One region of the Bacillus sp. MN7755 genome, then DNA from elsewhere that is predicted to be linked to it. Evidence: predicted binding sites of a transcription regulator. Region 1 holds the regulator's gene; each other region holds the start of a gene.
What was found. The regulator LexA, encoded in region 1, represses DNA repair genes until DNA is damaged. The targets are predictions, from matches to a motif close to CGAACATATGTTCG.
Positions count from the first base shown of each region.

Region 1 (3,287 bases):
TAAAGAACAGTTTCTTAAAGAATTATCAAGTCATCTTAGAAATTTACCGGACGAAGAGCGGAAAGATATTTTATTTGATTATGAAGAGCATTTTCAGTTTGGGATAGAAGAGGGGAAAACTGAATCGGAAATAATAAAGGGGCTTGGCTCTCCGAAAGTAATTGCAAAAGAATTACTTGCGATGTATCGCTTCGATGAAATGAAAAAAGACCCATCAACTTCAAATGTGACAAGAGCTGTCATGGCAGCGATTGGACTTAGTTTATTTAATTTTATTATTGTGTTAGGCCCGTTAGTTGCAATTATCGCTTTTATATCTTCCTTTTGGGTCGGTGGAATTGCTAGTGTAGTAACACCATTTTTCGTTATTGGAAAAGTATTTATGGGTACTTTTATATGGTTGGATTTATTCGTTAGTATAACGTTTGTTGGCGTAGGTTTGTTGTTATGTATTATCGCTTATTATAGTACGAAGTGGTTTAAAAGGCTATGCGTACGTTATGTAATATGGAACTTCAAAATGATAAAAGGGGAGTAGATGATGAAAAAAATATTGTTAGTAGCAATCGCTTGTATCATTATTGGAGTAATTGGGATTTCACAAACATATAAAAAAGCAGTACAAACTGCAGAAAAAGGAAACAAAGAAGATATAATCAAAAACGAAACACTAAAAAATATAGAAGTTAAGTTAGATGCTGGGGATATTGTTGTCCAAAAATCGCCTGACTCTTCTTTTTATGTAAAGCAATCAGGAGATACACGTAAACAAGAGGTTCGTATTGCTGAAGATGGTGACACATTAAAAATCATTGGGGAAAGAGAAAAAGGTGCTTCATTTGATTTTTCCTTTTACGATTTTAGGTTTCAAACGTCTACATTGACTCTCCTTGTGCCTGAACGCTCTTACCAAGATGTAAAAGTAAATTCATCTGCTGGACAAATCGAAATAAGTGATGTGAAAAGTGACCGTGTAAGTGTTGAGACACTTGCTGGTGAAGTGGATTTGAAACGTGTAACGGCTAAGAATGTGGAGGGATCTACAAAAGCTGGTGAGCTGAACTTTAAAAAAGTAATAGGGAAAGTGACTGCAAAAACGACCAGTGGGGAAATAAATATTCTAGATCATGATTCTAAGTATAATCTAGAAGCAAGTTCAACTGCGGGAGATGTAGATATTGTTTTATCGGAAAAACCACAAGATGCTGTAATCACCGGGCAAAGTGCTGCGGGAGATGTAACAATTTTTAATGAAGAAAATAAAAACGTAACAATTGGTAATGGGAGTACAAAGATTAGCGGTAAAACTGCTGCGGGAGATGTGACGATTGAAACGCGTTCATAAGAAATAGAATGTATGAAAATCTATCAAAATACAAAAAGAAGATAATTACCGTATATAAATAAGGTAATTATCTTCTTTTATATTCTTAATGTAAATCACGATATACGCCAATTACTTTACCGATAACTGACACTTGTTTTAAAATGATAGGTTCTAATGAAGAGTTTTCCGGTTGTAGACGGAAATGGTCTTTTTCTTTATAGAAACGTTTAACAGTTGCCTCGTTATCTTCTGTTAAAGCGACTACAATTTCACCATTATATGCAGACTGTTGTTGGCGAACAACAACTAGATCTCCATCGAAAATACCAGCTTCAATCATACTATCTCCAGAAATGCGTAACATAAACACTTGATCTGCTCCAGCAACAATGCTAGCTGGAAGTGGGAAGTGATCTTCTACACTTTCAACTGCTGTAATTGGTAATCCAGCAGTAACTTTTCCGATGATTGGAACTTGAATAACAGATTGTGTTTCTGTATCCATTCGGTCATCACCTAAAATTTCGATTGCTCGTGGTTTTGTTGGATCGCGTCGAATGTATCCTTTTTCTTCTAATCTTGATAAATGTCCGTGCACTGTAGAACTAGAAGCGAGGCCGACTGCTTGACCGATTTCACGTACGGAAGGTGGATATCCTTTTTCTTGTACTTTTAGCTTAATAAAGTCGAGAATGTCTTGCTGGCGTTTCGTTAACTTTTCCATGTTTTCTAACACCTCGTTTTCTTTCATTTTTCTTATTAATAAGTATAACATGTGAAAAAACATTCTACAAACATAAGTTCGAACAAAAGGCGAATTTATGTTACACTGAAGGGAAATAATAGTGAGAAAGAGGGGTTCATAATGAATGCAATTATTTATGCACGTGTGAGTACAACAAAAGAAGCGCAAGAAACATCATTATTACGTCAAAAAGATGAATTATTGCATTTAGCGGAGCGCTATCAAATGAATGTTACTAAGGTGATTGAAGAGCAGGCTAGTGGTTATACAATTGAACGTGATGGAATATTAGAAGTGCTAGATACAATTCGAGACGAACAAATTGATGTGCTACTCATACAAGATGAAACGCGCCTTGGTAGGGGAAATGCAAAGATTGCATTAATGCACTGTTTACATAAAGAGGGAATAAAAGTATACACGCATACGCATAATGGAGAATTACAATTGTCGGATTCGGATTCGATGGTATTAGATATTATTGGTATTGTTGAAGAGTATCAAAGAAAGATTCATAATTTGAAAATTAAACGTGGTATGCAACGCGCGGTAGAAAAGGGCTATCGCCCAGAAAATAATTTAAAGAATCGTCATTTAAGCGTAGGACGAGAGAAGAAAGAAGTGCCGATTGAGGAAATTGTGCGTTTGCGCAAGAATGAACTTACTTTCGAAGAAATTGCAGCAACGCTTCGCGGCTTTGGTCATAATGTTTCAAAAGCGACGGTACATCGTAGATATGTAGAGTATACAAAGCAATTGCTTGATAAAGAAGAGTAACTATTGTATGATAATAATCAGTTTTGATTAGAAGGGGGATTCGAGATGCTTAGTCACGAACTCGTTGAACGCATTAACTTCTTAGCGAAAAAAGCAAAAGCTGAAGGTTTAACTGAAGAAGAACAACGTGAGCGTCAATCGCTACGTGAACAATATTTAAAAGGATTTCGTCAAAATATGTTAAACGAACTTAAAGGAATTAAAGTCGTTAACGAACAAGGTACTGATGTTACACCGGCGAAATTAAAAGCTTTAAAAGAGCAAGATAATGCAAAATTAAACTAAAAGATGGGCAAAGCCCATCTTTTTTTATTTATTATATTCGTTAGTTAATAACTTTCCAGTTGTTATTGATTGTTGCTTCTATTTTTTTGTGCTTCAATATATAGTCAGCAATAAGTTCAGACATATCTGTTGGTATGTCTTTTATTACAGGCT
Region 1 covers NZ_BTRL01000007.1:22,869-26,155, forward strand. Annotated here, with positions in the region: gene ACYVEC_RS05330 (PadR family transcriptional regulator) at 1-3, shown strand, start outside; gene ACYVEC_RS05335 (DUF1700 domain-containing protein) at 1-538, shown strand, start outside; gene ACYVEC_RS05340 (DUF4097 family beta strand repeat-containing protein) at 539-1,345, shown strand; gene lexA (transcriptional repressor LexA) at 1,431-2,051, opposite strand; gene ACYVEC_RS05350 (YneB family resolvase-like protein) at 2,193-2,849, shown strand; gene ACYVEC_RS05355 (DUF896 domain-containing protein) at 2,895-3,134, shown strand; gene ACYVEC_RS05360 (bifunctional metallophosphatase/5'-nucleotidase) at 3,175-3,287, opposite strand, start outside.

Region 2 (3,287 bases), on a different contig from region 1:
TGGCAACAAATAGTTGGGATGATAATCGTATTAATTGGTGTTTATATAGTGACGGTACAATCAAATAAAGATATAAAAAAGCTTTCACGTAATCAATACGTTTCAAAATAGGTAGAAATCATTGGACTCTATAAGTCTTAATGAGAGCAATCTATGGATTAGGGATAAAACCCCCATTTCCGGAAAAACTACTAATGAAAGTTTGATCTTGCCTAAAAGAGGTGAACGGAAATGAAATGGATACTGATTGCAGTACAAGCTTTCGTTATGATATTTTGCTTAGCTTATGAGACGAGTGCGAGGGCGGAAGGGCCAGTACCAAAAGTGACAGAGAAAGACCCTCAAGTTACAATTTTATTAGAGCGTATGTATGTTGATGGAGAAGTAAGTGAAGAAATCTTTACAGAAAAAGTGGTGGATTTAGAAAAGTTTTTACAGCAGTATAAAGAATGGCAGCTCGTTGATCGTGATGATGTACAAATCGTATTACAAAAGAAAGTTGATGATATTTCTCCGTTATTAAAGACTAGCGGTTATTTTGGCGTGTCAGAGGAAGGGATATTACAAATTTTTAAAGGTGTACCGAAAAGTGATAATGCGATTCATTCCTTCTTTCAAATTGATATGAAAAAGCTTGAGAGTTATGAGCGTGCGAAATTGAAGCGTGGTATTCGCATTAAATCAAAAGAAGGTTTTGTGAAGACGATTGAAAAAATGAAGCAATACGCAGTGCAAAATAAGAAAAAAAGCAGCTCATGGTGAGCTGCTTTTTTCTTATTTATTTTTAGCTAAAATTTCTTTTGCGATTTCATCAATTAGCATATCTTTTCCGATAGGATTGAAAGCTTTCGTATTGAAGATTTCATTTGATACTTCATATACATGATTGTTTTTTACTGCTTTATTGTCTTTCCAAACGGCACTATTTTTGTAGTCTTCGTAAACCTTATCAGCTTCGCCGCCAAAGTTTACAATAAACATTTGATCAGGTTGGAATGCAACAAGACCTTCTAGCGATACTTGCGCCATCGTTTGTTTTAAATCTGTACCTTTTGTTGCTGGAAGTTTTAAGTCGTTAAAGATGATGTCGCCGTACCCGAAGCTACCGTATACACGGAAGTTTTGTGGTGTAACTGCGACGAACATAAAGTTCTCATCTTTTGTTTTCTCTTTAATCTTTTTAGATAAAGAATCTGCTTTTTTATCGTAGTCTGCAATCCATTTGTCTGCTTTCTTTTCTTCGTCAAATAGTTTACCTACTTCTTTAAATTTACCACGCCAATCTTCTAAGTTTGTTTCTAGAACTACTGTCGGTGCAACCTTTTCTAATTGATCATAAATCTTCAATTGACGATTATTTAAAATAATTAAGTCTGGTTTTAAAGCAGTAACAGCTTCTAAATCAACTTTAGGTGCCCAGTACCAACCTACTGCTTTTACTCCATCTAGTTTTTCTGTTAAATGCTTTTGGATTTTATCTTTATATGTATTTGCTGTACCAACAGGTTTATGTCCAAGAAGTAATAATTCTTCTGTTGATCCAGATAAGTCAACAATTCTCTTTGGATTTACTGGAATTGTAGATTCCCCTTTAGCATGTTTTACAACTTTTGTTTTCGGTTGTTCTTTTGCTTTTGATTCTTCTTTTTGAGAAGAACAGCCAACGATAGAAAGAACAACTAGCATAATAGTAAATAAAATAAATAGTTTACGTTTCATCCTGATGTAACCCCTTTAATTAGTATTGATAATCATTATCGACCTCTGTATATTAAGGTGCTTTACACTTTCTGTCAATGGAAAATAACAGAAGTTTCAAATAGAGAACATTTGTTGGGGCAGTCTCGCTTTTCTATCATTAAATATGTTAAAATGGAATACATGATTTAAGAGGGAGAGATCGTATTTTGTTTGAATATGTTACAGGTTACGTGGAGCATGTAGGACCGGAATATGTAGTAATTGACCATAATGGAATTGGTTATCAAATTTTTACACCGAATCCGTATGTATTTCAAAGAAGTAAGCAAGAAATCCGTGTCTATACATATCATTATGTGAGAGAAGATATTATGGCACTTTACGGTTTTAAAACACGTGAAGAGCGTTTATTATTTACAAAGTTGTTAGGTGTGTCTGGTATTGGGCCAAAAGGCGCTCTTGCAATTTTAGCTTCTGGTCAAACAGGACAGGTCGTTCAAGCGATTGAACATGAAGATGAGAAGTTTTTAGTGAAATTCCCGGGCGTCGGAAAGAAAACAGCGCGCCAAATGATTTTAGATTTAAAAGGAAAACTAGCTGATGTCGTGCCAGATGCATTTGTTGATTTATTCTCAGACGCAGAACGTTTTGATGAGAAAAAAGGTTCATCGGCTGAGCTTGATGAGGCGCTGGAAGCTCTGCGCGCACTTGGATATGCGGAACGAGAAGTTTCTCGCGTTGTACCAGAGCTATTAAAAGAATCATTAACGACGGATCAGTATATTAAAAAGGCACTTAGTCTTTTACTAAATGGTAAGAGGTGAGTATAATGGACGAACGTCTCCTTTCAGGGGAATCTGCATATGAAGATGCAGATTTAGAATATTCATTACGGCCACAGACGCTCCGTCAGTATATTGGCCAAGATAAAGCGAAACATAATTTAGAGGTGTTTATTGAAGCGGCGAAAATGCGTGAGGAAACGTTAGATCACGTGCTTTTATATGGACCACCGGGTCTTGGTAAAACGACGCTTGCGAATATTATTGCAAATGAAATGGGCGTAAATGTTAGAACTACTTCAGGTCCAGCAATTGAAAGGCCGGGAGATTTAGCAGCTGTATTAACAGCACTTCAGCCAGGGGATGTATTATTTATTGATGAAATTCATCGTTTGCATAGATCAATTGAAGAAGTACTATATCCTGCGATGGAAGACTTCTGCCTTGATATTGTAATTGGAAAAGGACCGTCAGCACGATCTGTACGTTTAGATTTACCGCCATTTACATTAGTTGGAGCGACAACACGTGCTGGGGCATTATCAGCGCCGCTTCGTGACCGTTTCGGTGTGCTTTCAAGATTAGAGTATTACACAGTAGATCAGCTTTCTGCAATTGTTGAACGTACAGCAGAAGTGTTCGAAGTTGAAATTGATTCGTTAGCCGCACTAGAAATTGCAAGACGTGCTCGTGGTACACCTCGTATTGCGAATCGTTTATTACGACGTGTACGTGATTTCGCACAAGTTCGTGGTAACGGAACGGTTACGATGGAAATTACACAAATGGCGTTAGAACTACTGC
Region 2 covers NZ_BTRL01000026.1:3,350-6,636, forward strand. Annotated here, with positions in the region: gene ACYVEC_RS25375 (DMT family transporter) at 1-111, shown strand, start outside; gene ACYVEC_RS25380 (BofC C-terminal domain-containing protein) at 232-762, shown strand; gene ACYVEC_RS25385 (iron-hydroxamate ABC transporter substrate-binding protein) at 775-1,719, opposite strand; gene ruvA (Holliday junction DNA helicase RuvA) at 1,908-2,525, shown strand; gene ruvB (Holliday junction branch migration DNA helicase RuvB) at 2,531-3,287, shown strand, end outside.
Region 2: a site for LexA is predicted at 1,824-1,837, ahead of ruvA (Holliday junction DNA helicase RuvA). Genes of this name have one in related genera too.

Region 3 (3,287 bases), on a different contig from region 1:
TCATATTATTATTTCGGCAAGATTTAAGTCTTACTCCGAATATTACTTCTCTTCTTGAGAAGAGTATTTCGTATATAAGAAAAAATATACATTCTCATTGTATCTATCGCAATTTTCATTGTCAAGCGTTGTCTACTTTTACTTTCTTTACCTTCAGCCCTGAATGTTGTCTGAATTTGAAAAATAGATAGCATATTATCCTGGAAAACCTTAGTAAATACCATTTCATTTACCTAAAACATATAAATATTCCTCTTTACACATCCCATTTGAGTCAAAAAAATATTTTTATCACTGCGATATATTCCACTTTAATAGAAGATAAAAAAAATAAAAGACACGGTCCCGTGTCTTTTATTTTTTAATCTTGAAGAGTTGAATCTTCCGTGTCTTCCACACCAGAATCTTCACCAATTCCGTGATGATCACGAACAAAGAAGGCAATTTCCTCTCTTAAATCCGTATTCTCTTTTAAGAATTGCTTCGAATTCTCACGACCTTGTCCTAAACGCTCTTCATTATAAGAATACCAAGCACCACTCTTTTGAACGATATCAAGTTCAGAAGCCATATCTAAGATTTCACCTTCTCTTGAAATACCTTCTCCGTACATAATATCAACTTCAGCAACACGGAATGGTGGTGCTACTTTATTCTTAACTACTTTTACTTTCGTTTTATTACCAACGATGTCGTTACCTTGCTTTAATTGCTCCGCACGACGTACTTCAAGACGAACTGTTGAATAGAATTTCAACGCACGACCACCTGGAGTTGTTTCTGGGTTCCCGAACATAACCCCAACTTTTTCACGAATTTGGTTAATAAAGATTGCGATTGTTTTTGATTTATTGATTGCACCTGAAAGTTTACGAAGTGCCTGTGACATTAAACGAGCTTGTAAACCTACGTGAGAGTCACCCATGTCCCCTTCAATCTCAGCTTTCGGTACAAGAGCTGCTACAGAGTCAATTACAATAATGTCAACCGCGCCACTTCGTACAAGTGCTTCTGCGATTTCTAGTCCTTGCTCCCCTGTATCAGGTTGTGATAATAGTAATTCATCTATGTTAACGCCTAATTTTTGTGCATATACAGGATCCATCGCGTGCTCCGCATCAATAAACGCTGCTTGTCCACCTTGACGCTGTACTTCAGCGATTGCGTGTAATGAAACTGTTGTTTTACCCGAACTTTCAGGTCCGTAAATTTCAATAATACGGCCACGCGGGTATCCGCCTACCCCTAGTGCCACATCAAGTGCTAAAGAACCACTTGAAATTGTAGAAATTCTACGCTCCGCTTGTTCTCCTAATTTCATAATTGAACCTTTACCGAATTGCTTCTCTATTTGTTTTAACGCCATATCTAATGCCGCTTGACGATCACTCATTCAAAATTCCTCCTTAACTGAATTGCTAATCTTATTATACCTATTTTCAATTCAATTTGCCAACAAAAATCGAACATTTATTCGATTTTTTTATTTTCCATTTAATAAAACTCCATTTTAGCATTAAAAAAAGCTAGAAGAGACTCACATCTCTTCTAGCTTTTTATACAAATGATAAAATCCATATTTCGCCGAACGTTCCCTAATTTGTTGACGACTTCCACTTAAATGGAGAGGAAAGACTATAGTTGGTTCATCCTTAATCGCCAATCCAATGAATACCGTTCCCGGCTCTTTCTGTTCTGAAGCATCCGGTCCTGCTACCCCAGTGAAACTAATTCCGATATCCGCTTTTAATAAACCTTTAACATTTTCAGCGAGATAACGAGCACATTCTTTACTAACTGCACCATCAGTAGACAACACTCCCCCAGGTACATGTAAAACATGTTGTTTCACATCATTATGATAACAAATGACACCGCCTTTAAATACTGAAGACACACCAGCACTTTCTGTCACTTGATTGCCGAAGAGACCACCTGTTAAACTTTCTGCACACGCTAAAGTTAATCCTTTTTTCTTCAATAACTCTATCGCTTTATAGTGCAGAAACTCTTGGTCATATCCATAGAAAAATTCTCCTACTCTTTCTAAAATCAAATCTTCCATATGCTGGATGAGTTTCGTTGCTTCATCAGCATTTTGATGTTTGGCAGTTAAACGTAGTGTCACTTCTCCATCATTCGCAAGGGGGGCGATTGTCGGGTTCGTTTGTCTATCAATTAAATCTTGAACTTTCACTTCTAATTGAGATTCCCCAATTCCGAAAAAACGAAGCACACGAGAATAAATGTTTTCTCCTGTTGTAAAGTTACGTAAAAAAGGCTCTACATAACTTACATACATCGGCTTCATCTCTTTTGGTGGTCCTGGTAATAAAATATAAACTTTTCCGTTCTTATTTAACCCCATACCAGGTGCCATACCGTGATCATTCGCAAATACAGTTGCTCCATCTAAAACGAGCGCCTGCTTTTTATTATTCTCCGTGAATTCGCGGCCTGTACGCTTAAAGTAATCGCTTATTGAGGCTAATGCTTTTTCATCATACACAAGCTCTCCACCCAAACAAGAAGATATCGTTTCTTTCGTCAAATCATCTTTTGTCGGACCTAATCCACCTGTGAAAATAAGCATGTCAGCACGTTCTTCCGCAACTTCAATCGCCTGCTGTAATCGTTTGTTATTATCTCCAACTACAGTATGGTAATACACATTAATTCCAATTGAAGCTAACTTTTCAGATAAAAACTGGGCATTTGTATTTGCAATTTGTCCAAGTAATAATTCAGTTCCAACCGCAATAATTTCAGCATTCATCCCAATTCCCCCATAAACTTCTATTTTGAGTTTACAAAAGCTTCTCTATTTTTCCAGAAATAATCCCATCCTGAAATAACAGTAAAAATTAATGCAATCCATATAAAGATATCAGCTACCGGAATATGGATTAAATTTAAAGGTACATCGTGTAATAAGTATGCTGCGATCGCAATAATTTGTGTCCATGTCTTAATTTTCCCTAGCTGATTTGCCGCAACTACTTCTCCTGTCCCAGCAAGTACAAGGCGTAAACCAGTTACCGCAAACTCACGGCTTATAATTACAATAACGATCCAAGCAGGTACGTATTGCATCTCAACTAACGTGATAAGTGCTGCTGAAACAAGTAATTTATCAGCTAACGGGTCAAGAAACTTCCCTAAATTCGTTACAAGATTATACTTTCTTGCGTAATGTCCATCAATCCAATCTGTAGCCGAAGCAATAATAAAGATAAGTGCTCCTACTAAATGTTGAATTGGTAAATCAACATCACCAATTGTGTATG
Region 3 covers NZ_BTRL01000012.1:75,710-78,996, forward strand. Annotated here, with positions in the region: gene recA (recombinase RecA) at 362-1,393, opposite strand; gene cinA (competence/damage-inducible protein CinA) at 1,538-2,776, opposite strand; gene pgsA (CDP-diacylglycerol--glycerol-3-phosphate 3-phosphatidyltransferase) at 2,797-3,287, opposite strand, start outside.
Region 3: a site for LexA is predicted at 1,464-1,477, ahead of recA (recombinase RecA). Genes of this name have one in related genera too.